2 regions of the Aquincola sp. J276 genome follow, and region 1 is predicted to be linked to the other one. Evidence: riboswitches for the same ligand, from Rfam matches in the RefSeq annotation. Region 1 holds a riboswitch; the other holds the start of a gene.
What was found. Region 1 has a riboswitch for thiamine pyrophosphate ahead of thiD (bifunctional hydroxymethylpyrimidine kinase/phosphomethylpyrimidine kinase). Riboswitches for the same ligand answer to the same signal wherever they lie in the genome.
Positions count from the first base shown of each region.

Region 2: another riboswitch for thiamine pyrophosphate. It lies ahead of thiC (phosphomethylpyrimidine synthase ThiC); the one in region 1 lies ahead of thiD (bifunctional hydroxymethylpyrimidine kinase/phosphomethylpyrimidine kinase).

Region 1 is NZ_JAJONC010000001.1:1,784,352-1,792,063, forward strand. Features, by position in the region: gene LRS14_RS08090 (PEP-CTERM sorting domain-containing protein) at 1-373, opposite strand, end outside; gene LRS14_RS08095 (DUF294 nucleotidyltransferase-like domain-containing protein) at 511-1,581, shown strand; gene LRS14_RS08100 (TerC family protein) at 1,716-2,711, shown strand; gene LRS14_RS08105 (thiamine phosphate synthase) at 2,706-3,596, opposite strand; gene LRS14_RS08110 (thiazole synthase) at 3,605-4,417, opposite strand; gene thiS (sulfur carrier protein ThiS) at 4,420-4,653, opposite strand; gene LRS14_RS08120 (FAD-dependent oxidoreductase) at 4,650-5,693, opposite strand; gene thiD (bifunctional hydroxymethylpyrimidine kinase/phosphomethylpyrimidine kinase) at 5,690-6,517, opposite strand; TPP riboswitch at 6,613-6,708, opposite strand; TPP riboswitch at 6,769-6,871, shown strand; gene LRS14_RS08130 (TonB-dependent siderophore receptor) at 7,132-7,712, shown strand, end outside.
Region 2 is NZ_JAJONC010000001.1:2,536,270-2,543,981, reverse strand. Features, by position in the region: gene metW (methionine biosynthesis protein MetW) at 1-356, shown strand, start outside; gene LRS14_RS11645 (MBL fold metallo-hydrolase) at 396-1,358, shown strand; gene LRS14_RS11640 (LLM class flavin-dependent oxidoreductase) at 1,363-2,349, opposite strand; TPP riboswitch at 2,439-2,543, shown strand; gene thiC (phosphomethylpyrimidine synthase ThiC) at 2,620-4,470, shown strand; gene LRS14_RS11630 (OmpW family protein) at 4,639-5,244, shown strand; gene LRS14_RS11625 (NAD(P)/FAD-dependent oxidoreductase) at 5,246-7,042, opposite strand; gene LRS14_RS11620 (hypothetical protein) at 7,059-7,241, shown strand; gene LRS14_RS11615 (sigma-54-dependent Fis family transcriptional regulator) at 7,250-7,712, opposite strand, start outside.

The DNA.
Region 1 (7,712 bases):
GCCAGCTGGCACGGAACAGGTTGGCGTACTCGCCCGACGCGGTGGCGAAGCCCAGGCCGTGGCTGCTCAGCCGGCCGTCGGCGCGCACCAGGTTGTCGACCTCGAACGGATCGTTCAACGGGATGGCGGTACCCGTCGGCTGCAGGCCGGTGATGGTGCTGCCGTTGCGCTGGCCCAGGATGCCGGTGGCCAGGTAGTAGCCGCTGCCGTCGGGCACGTCCTGCGTGACCAGGATGCCGCTGGCCGATACCCCGGTGCCGCTGTAGGCGAAGTCCCAGTACAGCTCGGCACGGGCCGGCGTGGCCAGTGCTGCCAGGCCGGCGGCCAGCAGGGCGATGGCGGCCGGCGCGCGGTTCAGGGTGCGTGCGGTCATGCGGTGTTCTCCTCGTCGTGGCGCGGGCCCGGTGCCCGCGGCCGGCATTCTGGCCGCGCCCTGCATGCTTTCTGAGGCAGGACAAGACTCACCTCGATACCGCGCCACAGAATCGGCTGCATACGCGCCACGACGCCATGTCCAGCAGCACCGATGCCGCGTCCGGCGGCCCGCCCTCCACCCCGGCGCCCGGCTCCGGGCCGGCCCTGGCGCAGGCCATGGCGCGGGCCACCACGCTGGGTGAACTGGCGCGGGCGGCCGCGGGCATCGACCTGCTGGTGGAACGGCTGCACGACGCCGGCCAGCCGGTGGGCGGCATCGCGCTGCAGGTGCAGGCCTTGAGCGCCCGGCTGTTCGACCGCGCCTGGCGGCTCATCGCGCCGGACGCGCTGGTGGACCACAGCTGCCTGTTCGTGATGGGCAGCGAAGGCCGTGGCGAACAGCTGCTCAAGACCGACCAGGACAACGGCCTGCTGCTGGCCGATGGCTGGCCTGCACCGGACGACCTGCCGGCGCTGTGCCAGCGCTTCTCGGACGCGCTGGCCGACTTCGGCTATCCGCCCTGCCCCGGCCGCATCATGCTCAGCGATGCGCAGTGGCGCGGCCCGGCTGCGGCCTTCAGCCAGACCGTGCGAGGCTGGCTGCTGCATCCCACGCCGGCCCATGTGATGACGCTGGCCATCTTCCTGGATGCGCAGGCCGTCAGCGGCGATGCACGGCTGCTGCAGCCGGTGCGGGACGCGGCCTTCGAGCTGGCCACCGGCAACGACGTGCTGCTGGCCCACTTTGCTGCCGCGGTGCATGCATTCGGTGACGCGCGCGGCGGCCTGCTGCGGCTGCTGGGCCGCGGCACCCTGCCGCCGCTGCTGGATGTGAAGAAGGCCGGCTTCCCCATCGAGCACGGCGTGCGGGCGCTGGCGCTGGCACACCAGGTGACGGCCACCGGCACCGCCGAGCGCATCCAGGCCCTGGTGGCTGCCCACCAGCTGGCGCCGGACAGCGGCGCGGCGCTGGTGGACAGCCTGCACCTGTTCATGTCGCTGCGGCTGGACGCCGGCCTGCGCGCCCGGCGCAGCGGCCAGGCCTATGCCGGCGTGCCCACCGCGGCGCTGACGCCGCAGCAGCAGCACCGGCTGGTGCAGGCCCTGGAAGAGGTGGCCCGTTTCAAGGCGATGCTCACGCAGCGCTTCCGGCTGGAGCTTGTCTAGACAGGCGGGCATGTGCAAGGGGTGTCACCTCTGTTCATGATTTTCCTGAACCTCAATGCGCCAGGCGCTGCTTTTCCGGAAGACTCGTGCTGCCTACCCTTCGGCCATCCCCATCCATCCGCCGGAGGCGCCGCATGCAAGCCCTGGAAACCTTCCTCCAATCACCGTTCCTCTCGCAGCCCATGTGGCTGTGGCTGGTGTTCGTCGCCGTGGTCATCAGCCTGCTCACCTTCGACCTTGGCGTGCTGCACAAGGACGAGAAGGAGATCGGCGTCACCGAGAGCCTGTGGCTGTCGGCCGGCTACATCACCGCGGGCCTGCTGTTCGGCGCCTGGGTGTGGTGGATGCTGGGCGCCCAGAGCGGCATCGAGTACTACACCGGCTTCCTGATCGAGAAGTCGCTGTCGATGGACAACGTGTTCGTCATCGCGATGATCTTCGGCTTCTTCGCCATCCCGCGGCAGTACCAGCACCGGGTGCTGTTCTGGGGCATCCTGGGCGTGATCGTGATGCGCGCCATCATGATCGGCCTCGGCGCCGCGCTGGTCACGCAGTTCAGCTGGGTGCTGTACGTGTTCGGCGGATTCCTGGTGCTTACAGGCATCAAGATGCTGTGGTTCGCCGACAAGCAGCCCGACCTCGAGAACAACCCCGTGCTGAAGCTGCTGCGCAAGATCATGCGCGTGACGCCCACGCTGCACGGCAAGGCCTTCTTCGTGAAGCAGCCGCATCCGCAGACGGGCCAGGCCGTGCTCTGGGCCACGCCGCTGTTCCTGGCGCTGTGCCTGGTGGAGATCGCCGACCTGATCTTCGCGGTGGATTCGGTGCCGGCCATCTTCGCCATCACCACCGATCCGTTCATCGTCTACACCAGCAACATCTTCGCCATCCTGGGCCTGCGTGCGCTGTACTTCGCGCTGGCCGCGATGATCCACCGCTTCGCCTACCTCAAGTACGCGCTGGCCCTGGTGCTGGTGTTCATCGGCGGCAAGATCTTCCTGGTGAACTTCATCGGCAAGACGCCGCCCGCGCTGAGCCTGTCGGTCACGCTGGGCCTGATCGCCGGTGGCGTGGTGTACTCGATGTGGAAGACCCGCGGCATGCCGGCCACGTTGCCCACCCAGTCATGAGGAGGCAGGCCGCCGTGGCAAGGTAGGCCGCGGCAACAGGGGCACGGGGCGCTGCGGCGCCCCTTGCCCTTGCAGCACCGCCGCCTGCAGCGCGGCCATCGCCTGCTCGGGGTCGGCAGCGCCGGTGATGGCGCTGACCACGCAGACGCCATCGGCACCGCAGCGCATGGCCTGCAGGCAGCGCGCGGCATCCATGCCGCCAATGGCCACCACCGGCAGCTCGTTGAGCAGCGCGCACCAGTAGGCCAGGTTGTCCTCGCCCTGCGGCAGCCAGGGCATCACCTTCAGCTGCGTGGCATGGATGGGTCCGCAGGCGATGTAGCTGGGCCGCAGCGCCCAGGCGCGGCACACCTCCACGTAGCAGTGCGTGCTGATGCCCAGCCGCAGGCCGGCGGCGCGGATCGCTTGCAGGTCGGCATCGTCCAGGTCTTCCTGCCCCAGGTGCACGCCGTACGCGCCCTGCTCGATGGCCAGGCGCCAATGGTCGTTGATGAAGAGCTGCGCATCCACCGCTGCCGCGGCCTGCACGCTGGCACGGATCTCCTGCCGCAGCAGGGCCACGTCGGCCTGCTTGATGCGCAGCTGCACCGTGCGGATGCCGGCCGCCAGCACGCGCGCCACCCAGTCGGCACTGTGCACGATGGCATACAGCCCCATGGCGCGCTGCCGCAGCGGCGCGAAGCCCTCGAAGGGCCGCTTGACCGGCAGGTTGTCGGCCTGCAGCGCGAAGCCGGACAGCGGTGCACCGGCCGGCAGCCGGCGCCGCTGGGCCTCGAACATGTCGGCCAGCACCTGCGCCTCGGCATCGACGAAGCCCAGCTGCTGCGCAGCCTGCAGCGCGCTGGCGGCCTGCACGCCGAAGGCCTCGGACACCGGGTCCTGCATGGCGCGGCTCACAGCTCGAAGGGCCGGCCGCCCACGGGCGTGCTGGCCACGGCCATGTCCTGCGCCGCCACGAGGCCAGCCCCATGGCCCAGCCGCCCGGCCTGCACCGCGTGGCGGAAGGCCGCGGCCATGCGCACCGGATCGCCCGCATGGGCCACCGCCGAATTGAGCAGCACCGCATTGAAGCCCAGCTCCATGGCCTGCGCCGCATGCGAGGGCGCCCCCAGGCCGGCATCGACGATCAGCGTGGCCTGCGGCAGGCGGGCGCGCAGGGTGCGCAGCGCCCACGGGTTGAGCAGGCCCTGCGCCGAGCCGATGGGCGCGCCCCACGGCATGAGGATGCTGCAGCCGGCGTCCATCAGCCGCTGGCAGGTCACCAGGTCGTCGGTGCAGTACGGGAAGACCTCGAAGCCGTCGATCACCAGCTGCGCTGCGGCCGTCACCAGCTCGAAGGGATCGGGCTGCAGCGTGTGCTCGTCGCCCACCACCTCGAGCTTGATCCAGTGCGTGCCCAGCAGCTCGCGCGCCATGTGCGCCAGCATGATGGCCTCGCGCGCGCTGCGACAGCCGGCGGTGTTGGGCAGCAGCCGCGCACCGCTGGCGCGGATGATGTCGATGAAGCCGCCGTGCGCACCGGCATCGCCGGCCAGTTCGCGCTTGAGCCCCACCGTCACCACCTGCGCGCCGGAAGCCGCGATGGCCTGCTGCAGCACCTGCGGCGACGGATAGCCGGCCGTGCCCAGCAGGAAGCGGCTGCGCAGCGGCACGCCGGCCAGCACGAAATCGTCCTGCTCGGCGCTGTGGTTCGAAATGCTTGACACGATCAACCTCCCACGATGGGTTTGAAGCAATGCACCTGGTCCCCGGGCTGCAGCCGGTGGCCGGCCCGCGCATCCCGCGGCACGAAGCCGCCGTTGACCGCGGTGGCCACGTCCTGCGGCGCATGGCCCAGGCGTTCGATCAGCTGGGCCAGCGTGCAGCCGGCGGGCAGCTGCAGGTGCTGGCCGGCCACCTGCACGGGGATGGCGTCGTCGGAAGCGTCGGCACGGGCGTTCATGCCGCCTCCCGCAAGCCGCTGGCGGCCAGCGCCTCTTCCACCAGGGCCGGTGCCAGCAGCCAGCCATGGCGGAACAGGCCGTTGATGCGGGTGAGGCCCGCCGCCACCTGCAGCTGCGGCAGGTTGTCGGGCAAGGCGGGGCGCAGGTTGGTCTCCATGTGCAGCACCCGGCCCTCGGCCAGCTCCGGCAGCACGCTGTGCGCCGCGCTCAACAGGCCCAGCAGGCTGCGCACCGAGATGGGCGATCGGTCTTCCGACTCCACCTCGGTGGCGCCCACCAGCACGATGTCGTCAGGCCGCGGCACCAGGTAGACCCGCCAGCGCGGATGCAGCAGGCGCAGCGGCCGGTGCAGCACCAGGCCCCGCGCCTGCACCCACAGCAGCTCGCCCCGCACGCCGCGCACCGGCAGCTGCGGCCGCGCCCCCAGGCCGCGCACGTCGAACACATGGTCGTAGGCCTGGCCATCCAGCCGGCCGGCATCCACCTGCTGCACCGGCATGCGCCAATGCCAGCGCACGCCTTGCCCCGTGGCCTCGTGCGCCAGGGCCTGCATCGCCTGCACGCAGTGCAGCTGGCCTTCACCCGGCAACAGCCAGGCCAGCGCGGGGCCGTGCACCGCAGGCTCCAGCGCGGCCAGCTCGGCCGCCGACAACGGCCGCGGCTGCGGCTGGTCGGCCCGGCCGGCTGCCTTGGCCAGCAGCACCGCCAGCAGCCGCTGGGCGCTGCCGGCATCGCCGCGATGGGCCAGCAGCAGGCTGCCTTCGCGCCGGAAGTGAACTTGCCTGGACAACTGCGGCAGCCACCGCGCCCAGAGGTCCAGCGAACGCCAGCCCCGTTGCGCAGTGCGCAGGTCGGCCGTTTCCAGCTCGGCGATGGGGCTCAGCATGCCGGCCGCGGTCCAGCCGACCGCCTGCGGCGGCGTGCGGTCGTCCGGGCCCGCTGCGGGATCGAACACCTGCACCTCGTGGCCGGCAGCCGCCAGCCGCCAGGCCAGCAGGCGGCCCAGCAAGCCGGCCCCGGCGATCCCGACGCGACTCATGCCGCCCGCCCCTCGCCGGCCAGCGGCCGCAGCTGCACGGGCCGCGGTGCATGGCCATGGTTGAGCGGCCCGTTGCCCGCACCGGTGCGCACCGCCGCGCCGTGCCGCAGGGCCTGCTGCACGTAGGCGTGTGCGGCAGCCACCGCATCGGCCATCGGCTGGCCCAGTGCCAGCGCCGCCGCCACGGCGGAGGACAAGGTGCAGCCGGTGCCGTGCAGGTTGCGGCTGTGCAGGCGCGGCGCCTGGAAGCGCCGATGCAGGCCTTCGCGGGACTTCAGCACGTCCACGACCGTGTCGCCCGGCAGGTGCCCGCCCTTCAGCAGCACCGCCTGCGCGCCCAGCTCCAGCAGGGCATTGGCCGCGCCGTCCAGCTCGTCCACCGACACGATGGCGCGGCCCAGCAGCAGCGCGGCCTCGTCCAGGTTGGGCGTGACGAGCGCCACCCGGGGGAACAGCGCCTGCACGATCACCTGCACCGCGGCGGCATCGATCAAGGCTGCGCCGCTGGTGGCGATCATCACCGGGTCCAGCACCACCGGCCGCAGGCCGTGGCGGTCGATCGCTGCGGCCACGCACTGCACGGTGGCGGCCGAATGCAGCATGCCGATCTTCACCGCGTCGCAGCCGATGTCCTCGGCCACCGCGTCGATCTGCGCGGCCAGCACCTCCGTCGGCACCGCATGGATGGCGCGCACACCCAGCGTGTTCTGCGCGGTGATGGCAGTGATCGCGCTGCTGCCGTAGCAGCCCAGCGCGGCAAAGGTCTTGAGGTCGGCCTGGATGCCGGCGCCGCCGCCGCTGTCGGAGCCGGCGATGGTCAGCACCCGGGCATAGCGGCAGGCGGGGGGCGGCGGATTCGGTGGTCATCGCAGCTTCCTTCGCATGAGCGGGCACGCGCGCCGGAAGAAGAGTGACCGCCCTGGGGCCGGTGCTGCTTCCCTCCGCTGGCATGACCCAGTTCAGGTTCAAAGGGTGTTTCTCAGTCGTGCGTCGCACGACACCCCTAGCAAGCGCCAATTATGGCCACGGAACGGCGCGCCCTAGAATCGCCCCCGCCGCGGCCTCAGGGCCTGCGGCACTTCGCTGGGGGTGTTGGCCTGCGCAAGCGGGCCGACTGAGACAGTCCCTTTGAACCTGATTGAGGTAATCCTCGCGCAGGGAAGCCGACGGACCTGGTCCGCCGCACCGCCGCCCGCGGTGCCGCATGCAGCCTCCGCTTTGCCGCCCTGCCATCGACCCGAGACCACGATGGCTTCCGCACCGTTCCGCTTTTCCCTCCACTCGCTGGCGGCCGCCGCCGCCTGCGTGCTCGGCCTGCCGGCCTGGGCCCAGCAGGCCGCGCAGACGGTGGAGATCACCGGCCGCACGCTGCAGGCCGCGCCGGGCATCGGCGGCTTCGGCGAGCTGCCCTTGTCCAGGGCCCCCCTTTGCCGGCACCGTGCTGGGCGGCACCGCGCTGCTGGACGCCGGCGTCGAGCGCCTGTCCGACATCACCCGGCTGGATGCCAGCCTGTCCGATGCCTACAACTCCGACGGCTACTGGAGCTTCCTCTCCGTGCGGGGCTACACGCTGGACAACCGCTTCAACTACCGCCGCGACGGCCTGCCCATCAATGCCGAGACCAGCATCGGCATGGCCAACAAGGAGCGCATCGAGGTGTTCAAGGGCACCAGCGGCATCCAGGCCGGCACCAGCGCGCCGGGCGGCCTGGTGAACTTCGTGGTCAAGCGGCCGGACGCCGCGGTGCGCAGCGCCTCCCTGGAGTGGCGTGAGCAGGGCAGCATCGGCGTGGCCACCGACCTCAGCCAGCGCTTCGGCGCGCACGAAGCCTTCGGCCTGCGCGTCAATGCGGCCTACGACCATCTCGACCCGCAGGTGCGCTCGCTCGAAGGTCATCGCCGCCAGCTGGCCGTGGCCGGCGATTGGCGCATCGCACCGGGCACGCTGGTGGAGGCCGAGTTCGAGCATTCCCGCCAGAGCCAGCCCAGCGTGCCCGGCTTCAGCCTGTTGGGCGACAG
Region 2 (7,712 bases), 750 kb from region 1:
AGTCCTTCGACGTGGTGCTGCAGCTGGACACCCTGCAGCACCTGCGCAATACCGAGAAGATGCTGCAGGAAACCGCGCGCGTGGGCCGCATCGGCATCGTCAGCTTCCCCAACTTCGCGCACTGGCCCAACCGCATCCGCGTGGCCTCGGGCCGCATGCCGGTGACGCGGGTGCTGCCTTACGAGTGGTACGACACGCCCAACATCCGCGTGGGCACCTATGCCGACTTCGAAGTGCTGGCGCGCAAGAACGGGCTGTCGGTGATCGAGAGCTTCGGCATCCAGCACGGCCGGCCGGTGCGCCGGCTGCCCAACCTGCTGGCCAGCGTGGCGGTGTTCAAGTTCGAACGGGCCTGACTCGTCGTAACCTCCTGCGCCTTTGCACAGGAGGAAACGATGAACAAGGCATTCCGTCAACGTCTCGGTCAGGCCGCCCTCGGCCTCAGCCTGCTGGCCGCGACCGCCGCCCAGGCCGCCGCGCCGCAGGTGGGCACCCAGGCACCGGGCTTCTACCGCATGGCGCTGGGCGACTTCGAGGTGACCGCGCTGTTCGACGGCGCGATCGACCTGGACGTCAAGCAGCTCCTCACCAACGTCAAGCCGGCGCAGGTGGACAAGCTGATGAAGCAGTCCTTTGCCAGCAATCCGCTGCGCACCTCGGTCAACGGCTACCTGATCAACACCGGCAGCCAGCTGGTGTTGATCGACGCGGGCGCGGCCGGGCTGTTCGGCCCGTCGCTGGGCCAGCTGATGGCCAACCTGAAGGCCGCCGGCTACCAGCCCGAGCAGGTGGACGCGGTGCTCATCACCCACCTGCATCCCGACCACGTGGGCGGTGCCATGGCCGCCGGCCAGCGGGCCTTTCCGAATGCCACGTTGCACGTGGACCAGCGCGACGCGGCCTACTGGCTGAGCGAGGCGGAGATGGCCAAGGCGCCCAAGGAAGCGCAGGGCTTCTTCCAGGGCGCGATGGCCGCCGCCAAGCCGTACGCCGATGCAGGCGCACTCAAGACCTTCGACGGCAACACCGAGCTGGTGCCGGGCGTCCGGGCGCTGCGTGCCTATGGCCATACGCCGGGCCACAGCGTCTATGCCGTCGAATCCAGGGGCCAGAAGCTGGTGCTGTGGGGCGACCTGATGCATGTGTCGGCGGTGCAGTTCGCGCAGCCCAACGTCACCATCCAGTTCGACACCGACAGCAAGGCGGCGATGGGCGAACGCCGCAATGCGTATGCCGACGCGGCCAAGGGCGGCTACCTCGTGGCCGCGGGGCATCTGCCCTTCCCGGGCATTGGCCGGCTGCGGCCCGAGGCGGGTGGATACCGCTTCGTGCCGATCGACTACGTGCCGTACAAGTAAGGCATCAGCCTTCGCGCATCGCCTTGGCGATGAGCGAATAGGAGCGCCGGCGCACCAGCGGGTCGTGGGCCCAGGTGTTGATGACGATCTCGCCGAGCTGCAGTTCCTCGGCGATGTCCTTGAGCATCGCCGCCACCTGCGCGCCGGTGCCCACGAAGGCCTTGCGGCGCATCGGCGCCACCGTGGCCATCTCGGCCTCGGTGAAGCCGCGCGCGGCGACGGCGTCGGGCGGTTGCAGCGGGCCCAGCACGCCTCGCGCGCGGTCCACGCGCCAGCGCTCGCGGCTCAGCGCATGGTGGCGGGCTTCTTCCTCGGTGTCCGCGGCCAGCGCCCACACGCAGATGGTGGGCAGCGGCACGGGATGGCGTTCGCTGGGTTGGTAGAGCTCACGGTACAGGCGCAGCGCCTGCTCCACGCCCTGGCCGTCCATGAAGAAGTAGGCAAAGGCATAGGGCAGGCCGAAGTGCGCCGCCAGCTGCGCGCCGTAGTCGCTGCTGCCCAGGATCCACACCTGCGGCGCATGTGGGCCGCGCGGGTGGGCGGTGATGCCGTTGTGCGGCAGGCCGGCCGTCCAGGCCTGCAGGTCGCGCACCTGCTGCGGGAAGTGCTCGGCCGCATGATGGGCGTTGGGATTGAGGGCCATCGCGGTGCGCATGTCGCCACCGGGCGCGCGGCCCACGCCCAGGTCGATGCGGCCCGGGGCCAGCGCCTCCAGCACGCGGAACTGCTCGGCCACCTTGAAGGCCGAGTAGTGCGGCAGCATCACGCCCGCGCTGCCGATGCGGATGCGCTGCGTGGTGGCCGCCACCGCGGCCATCAGCACCTCGGGCGCGGTGCCGATGATGGTGGGCAGCGCATGGTGCTCGCTGAGCCAGAAGCGGTGGTAGCCCTCGGCCTCGCAATGCGTGGCCAGGCCCACGGTGTCGCGGATGGCGGCGTCTTCGCCATGGCCGGCAAGGGAAACGGATTGGTCGAGGGCGGACAACAGCAGGCTCATGCGGCCACGCTATCACCGCCCGCATGCCGCCGTGGGCGGCAGGGGCAACACGTTGACACCCGCGCCGCGGGCCTCCCACAATCGCCCCCGCTCCGGGGTGCAGGCCGACAGGCCCGCTGAGATGGTGAATCCGAACCCGCGAACTTGAACCGGTTAGTACCGGCGGAAGAAGAGCTGTTGTGTCAGGACGGGTGCGTGCCTTCGAGGGGCATGCGCCGGGCCGGCCTTCGGAGCATGCATCGCCACGCCACGAAGGAGACCCGCATGAACGCCCCCGACCAACTCGCGCAGTTGCTGCAACGCACCCGCGAGCCCTTTCCCGCTTCCACCAAGGCCTGGATCACCGGCAGCCGCGCCGACCTGCGCGTGCCGGTGCGCGACGTGGCCCTGAGCAACGGCGAAGTGGTCTCGCTGTACGACACCTCCGGCCCCTACACCGACCCCGCCGCCCTCATCGACGTGCGCCGCGGCCTGCCCGATGTGCGCGGCGCATGGATCAGCGAACGCGACGGCACCGAGCACTATGCAGGCCGCCTGCGCCATGGCCTGGACGACGGCCTGCGGCACGACGAGCGCGACAGCGCGCGCATCGCGCAGCTGCGCGCCGAGGCCGCGGCACTGCAGCGCACGCCGCGCCGCGCCAAGTCCGGTGCCAACGTCACGCAGATGCATTACGCCCGCCGCGGCATCGTCACGCCCGAGATGGAATACGTGGCCCTGCGCGAGAACGGCAAGCGCGAGTGGATGGCCGAGTACCTGGCCGATGCGCAGCGCGAGCAGCGCCTGGCCGGCAACGGCATGGGCGCGCGGCTGCCCGCCGTCATCACGCCGGAATTCGTGCGCGACGAAGTGGCCCGCGGCCGCGCCATCATCCCGGCCAACATCAACCACCCCGAGGTGGAGCCGATGGCCATCGGCCGCCACTTCAAGGTGAAGATCAACGCCAACATCGGCAACTCGGCCGTCACCAGCAGCATCGAGGAAGAGGTGGAGAAGCTGGTGTGGGCCATCCGCTGGGGCGCTGACAACGTGATGGACCTGAGCACCGGCCGCCACATCCACACCACGCGCGACTGGATCCTGCGCAACAGCCCGGTGCCCATCGGCACCGTGCCCATCTACCAGGCGCTGGAGAAGGTGGGCGGCGTGGCCGAGGACCTGACCTGGGCGCTGTACCGCGACACGCTGATCGAGCAGGCCGAGCAGGGGGTGGACTACTTCACCATCCATGCCGGGCTGCGGCTGCCGTTCATCCACCTCACGGCGCAGCGGCGCACCGGCATCGTCTCGCGCGGCGGGTCGATCATGGCCAAGTGGTGCATCGCCCACCACCAGGAGAGCTTCCTGTACACGCACTTCGAGGAGATCTGCGAGATCATGAAGGCGTACGACGTGAGCTTCTCGCTGGGCGATGGCCTGCGCCCCGGCAGCGCCGCCGATGCCAACGACGAAGCGCAGTTCGCCGAGCTGCGCACGCTGGGCGAGCTGACGAAGCTGGCCTGGCAGCACGATGTGCAGACCATGATCGAAGGCCCGGGCCATGTGCCGATGCACCTGATCCAGGCCAACATGGACGAGCAGCTGAAGCACTGCCACGAGGCGCCGTTCTACACGCTGGGCCCGCTGACCATCGACATCGCGCCGGGCTACGATCACATCGCCAGCGCCATCGGTGCCGCGATGATCGGCTGGATGGGCACCGCGATGCTGTGCTACGTGACGCCCAAGGAACACCTGGGCCTGCCCGACCGGGAGGACGTCAAGCAGGGCATCGTCGCCTACAAGATCGCGGCGCATGCAGCCGACGTGGCCAAGGGCCATCCGGGGGCGCGGGCGCGCGACGATGCGCTGTCGAAGGCGCGCTTCGAGTTCCGCTGGACCGACCAGTTCAACCTGGGCCTGGACCCGGACACCGCCCGCAGCTTTCATGACGAGACGCTGCCCAAGGACGCCAGCAAGGTGGCCCACTTCTGCTCCATGTGCGGCCCCAAGTTCTGCTCGATGAAGATCACGCAGGAGGTGCGCGAGTTCGCGGCCCGGGGCATGGGCGAGAAGTCGGCCGAGTTCCGCGCCGCAGGCGGCGAGCTGTACGTGCCCATCCAGCCCGTGGGCTGAGCGCCACGCCGCCGCAGCCGCGTGCTTGACCTGCATCAAGCGGCCGCGGCGGTGCAGCACGGCGGGGTGGCGGCTTTGCGCTGGCTCAAACGGGCGTGCGCCACCGCGCGGGGGTAATGAGGCACGGGCCGCACAAGCCCGGCCCTCTACATCCCTCAAGGAGCTCACATGAACAAGCGCTGGAACGCGCTGGCGCTCGCCGCAGCTGCCACCCTCACGATCGCCGCCGTGCCCGCTGCCGCCCAGGCGCAGGACACCGGCAACTGGATCGTGCGTGGCCGCGTGCTGCATCTCGACTCGGCGGACAAGGACAGCACTGGCCTCGACCTGAGCCTGAAGAACAAGACCTTCCCCGAGGTCGACATCACCTACTTCTTCACGCCCAACATCGCGGCCGAGCTGGTGCTGACCTACCCGCAGAAGCATGACCTGCGCGCCGGCGGCGACAAGATCGGCACGCTGAAGCACCTGCCGCCCACGCTCAGCGTTCAGTACCACTTCACCGGCCTCGGCTTCCGGCCCTACCTGGGCGCGGGCATCAACTACACCCGCTTCTCCAGCCTGGACCTGCCTGCAGGCGTGGACATCGACCGCAACAGCTGGGGCCTGGCGCTGGGCGCCGGCGTCGACGTGCCGGTGGGCAACGGCTGGCTCGTCAACGTCGACGTGAAGAAGGTGCAGATCCGCACCGACGTATCCGCCGGCGGTGCGGACCTGGGCCGCTTCAAGGTCGACCCGCTGCTGTTCTCGGTCGGGTTCGGCAAACGCTTCTGACCTACCGCCGGTGATGCGGCCCCTCCCGGCCGTACACCTCGGTGGGCAGGCCTTCCATGCGGGCCTTGAGCTGCAGCGCCAGGAACTGCGAGTAGTGCCGCGACTGGTGCAGGTTGCCGCCGTGGAACCACATCTGCGGCTGCGCGGTGGGCTTCCACATGTTGCGCAGCTCGCCTTCCCATGGGCCGGGGTCTTTCGTGGTGTCGCTGCCCAGGCCCCAGCACTTGCCCACCTGGTCGGCCACCTCGGGTGACACCAGGTCGGCCAGCCAGTTGTTCATCGAGCCGTAGCCGGTGGCGTACACCAGCAGGTCGGCCGGCAGCTCGGTGCCGTCGGTCAGCGTGACCGAGCGTGGGTTGATGCGCTCGATGTTGACGCCGCTCCTCAGCTTGATGCGGCCATCGGCCACCAGTTCGGACGCGCCCACGTCGATGTAGTAGCCCGAGCCGCGGCGCAGGTACTTCATGAACAGGCCCGAGCCGTCCTCGCCAAAGTCCAGCAGGAAGCCGGCCTTCTCCAGCCGCGCATACAGGTCGGCGTCGCGCTTCTTCATCTCCTCGTACACGGGGATGTGGAAGGTGTGCATGATCCTGTACGGCACCGAGGCGAAGATCAGGTCGGCCATGTCGGTGCTGATGCCGTTCTTCAGCGCCTGCTCGGAATACAGCCCGCCCAGCGCCAGCTCCATCAAGGAGGCCGAGGGCGCAATGTGGGTGGACGAGCGCTGGATCATCGTCACGTCGGCGCCGTTTTCCCACAGGTCGGCGCAGATGTCGTGGGCCGAATTGTTGGAGCCCAGCACCACCGCGTGCTTGCCGGCCCAGGCTGCGCCGCCGGGGTGCTGGCTGGAGTGGTGCTGCGTGCCTTCGAAGGTCTCGGCGCCAGGGATCTTCGGCACGTTGGCATAGCCCGAGACGCCCAGCGCGAACACCAGCTGCTTCGGCCGCAGCGTCACCGGCTGGCCCTCGCGCTCCACCTGCACTTCCCACGTCTGCGTGGCCTCGTCGAAGCGCGCCTTCCTCGCGATGGTGGAGCCCCAGTAGTTGAGCTCCATCACCTTGGTGTACATCTCCAGCCAGTCGCCGATCTTGTCCTTGGGCGCGAACACCGGCCAGTCGTCGGGGAAGGGCATGTAGGGCAGGTGGTCGTACCAGACGGGGTCGTGCAGGCACAGCGACTTGTAGCGGTTGCGCCAGGAGTCGCCGGCCCGAGCGTTCTTCTCGATCACGATGGTGGGCACGTCGAGCCGGCGCAGGCGTGATGCCAGGCCAATGCCGCCCTGGCCGCCGCCGATGATCACCACGTACGGCTGCTCCGTGTACCCCAGCGCCGCCTCGCGGGCCTGCTTGCGCTCCAGCCAGCTCTGGCGGCCGCCGGGCTGGGCGCCATGCTCCGCACCGGCGATGCGGCGCTCGCCCTTCTTCTCCTCGAAGCCCTTGAGCTCGGTCATGGTGGTGAGCAGCGTCCAGGCACGGCCGTTCTTCAGCCGCAGGTGGCCGCGGCCGCGGGCCACGCCGGTCTCGAAGGTGAACCAGGCTTCGATGACGCCGCCGGCTTCGCTCGCCTCGCCTTCGATGCGGAAGTGGGCGGGCGCGGTGTCGGCCAGCCGTGCCTGCAGCATCGCGCGGATGGCGTCGCGGCCTTCCTGCGTCTTGATGTTCCAGGTGAAGGCCACCAGGTCGCGCCAGTAGCACTCGTCATCGAACAGCGCGGTGGCGGCGTCGATGTCGGCGGCCGACAGCGCCGCCTCGAAGGCGGCCAGCCAGCGGGTGGCCTCGGATGTCGCAAGTTCGCTCATGCACAGGTCTCCATCGTTGTGGGGCATCGGCCGGGTGGCCGTGCGCATCAGCCAGATCAAGCGCCATGCCATGCATGCGGCGAGGGCGCGCATCGGGCTGCAGGCCGCGCCAGTGCTGGGTTTGCGGGCTCCGGCCGGTGGCGCGACCGCTGCCGTGCAGGTGTCACTGCGCGACAGGTGTCACAGCCGCGCGATGTGACAGCTGTCTCAGTGCAGCGCCGGGCTGTCCGACTGGTTGGGCGACACGATGCCCCAGCGCTTCATGCGCCGGTACAGCGTCATGCGCGACAGGCCCAGGCCGCGTGCCACCGCGCTGACGTTCCAGTGCGCGGCGCGCAGTGCCTGCTGCAGCGCGGCGGCGTCCTCACTGTCGCCCTTGCCGGCCGGCGCGGCTTGCCGAGTGCTGGGCAGCGGGCGCGTGGCCGCCGGCGACCACTCGGGCAGGTCGGCCAGCTGCACCGGTCCGTCGCCGCGCACCGCTCGGGCGTAGTCCAGCACGTTGCGCAGCTCGCGCAGGTTGCCCGGCCAGGGGCGGGCCAGCAGCAGCTGCCGCGCCTCGGGCGCGATGCCGTCGCTGCCAGCCCCCAGCAGCGTGTCGATCACCCAGCCGATGTCCGCGCGCTCGCGCAGCGGCGGCAGGTGGAAGCGTGCGCCATTGAGCCGGTAGTAC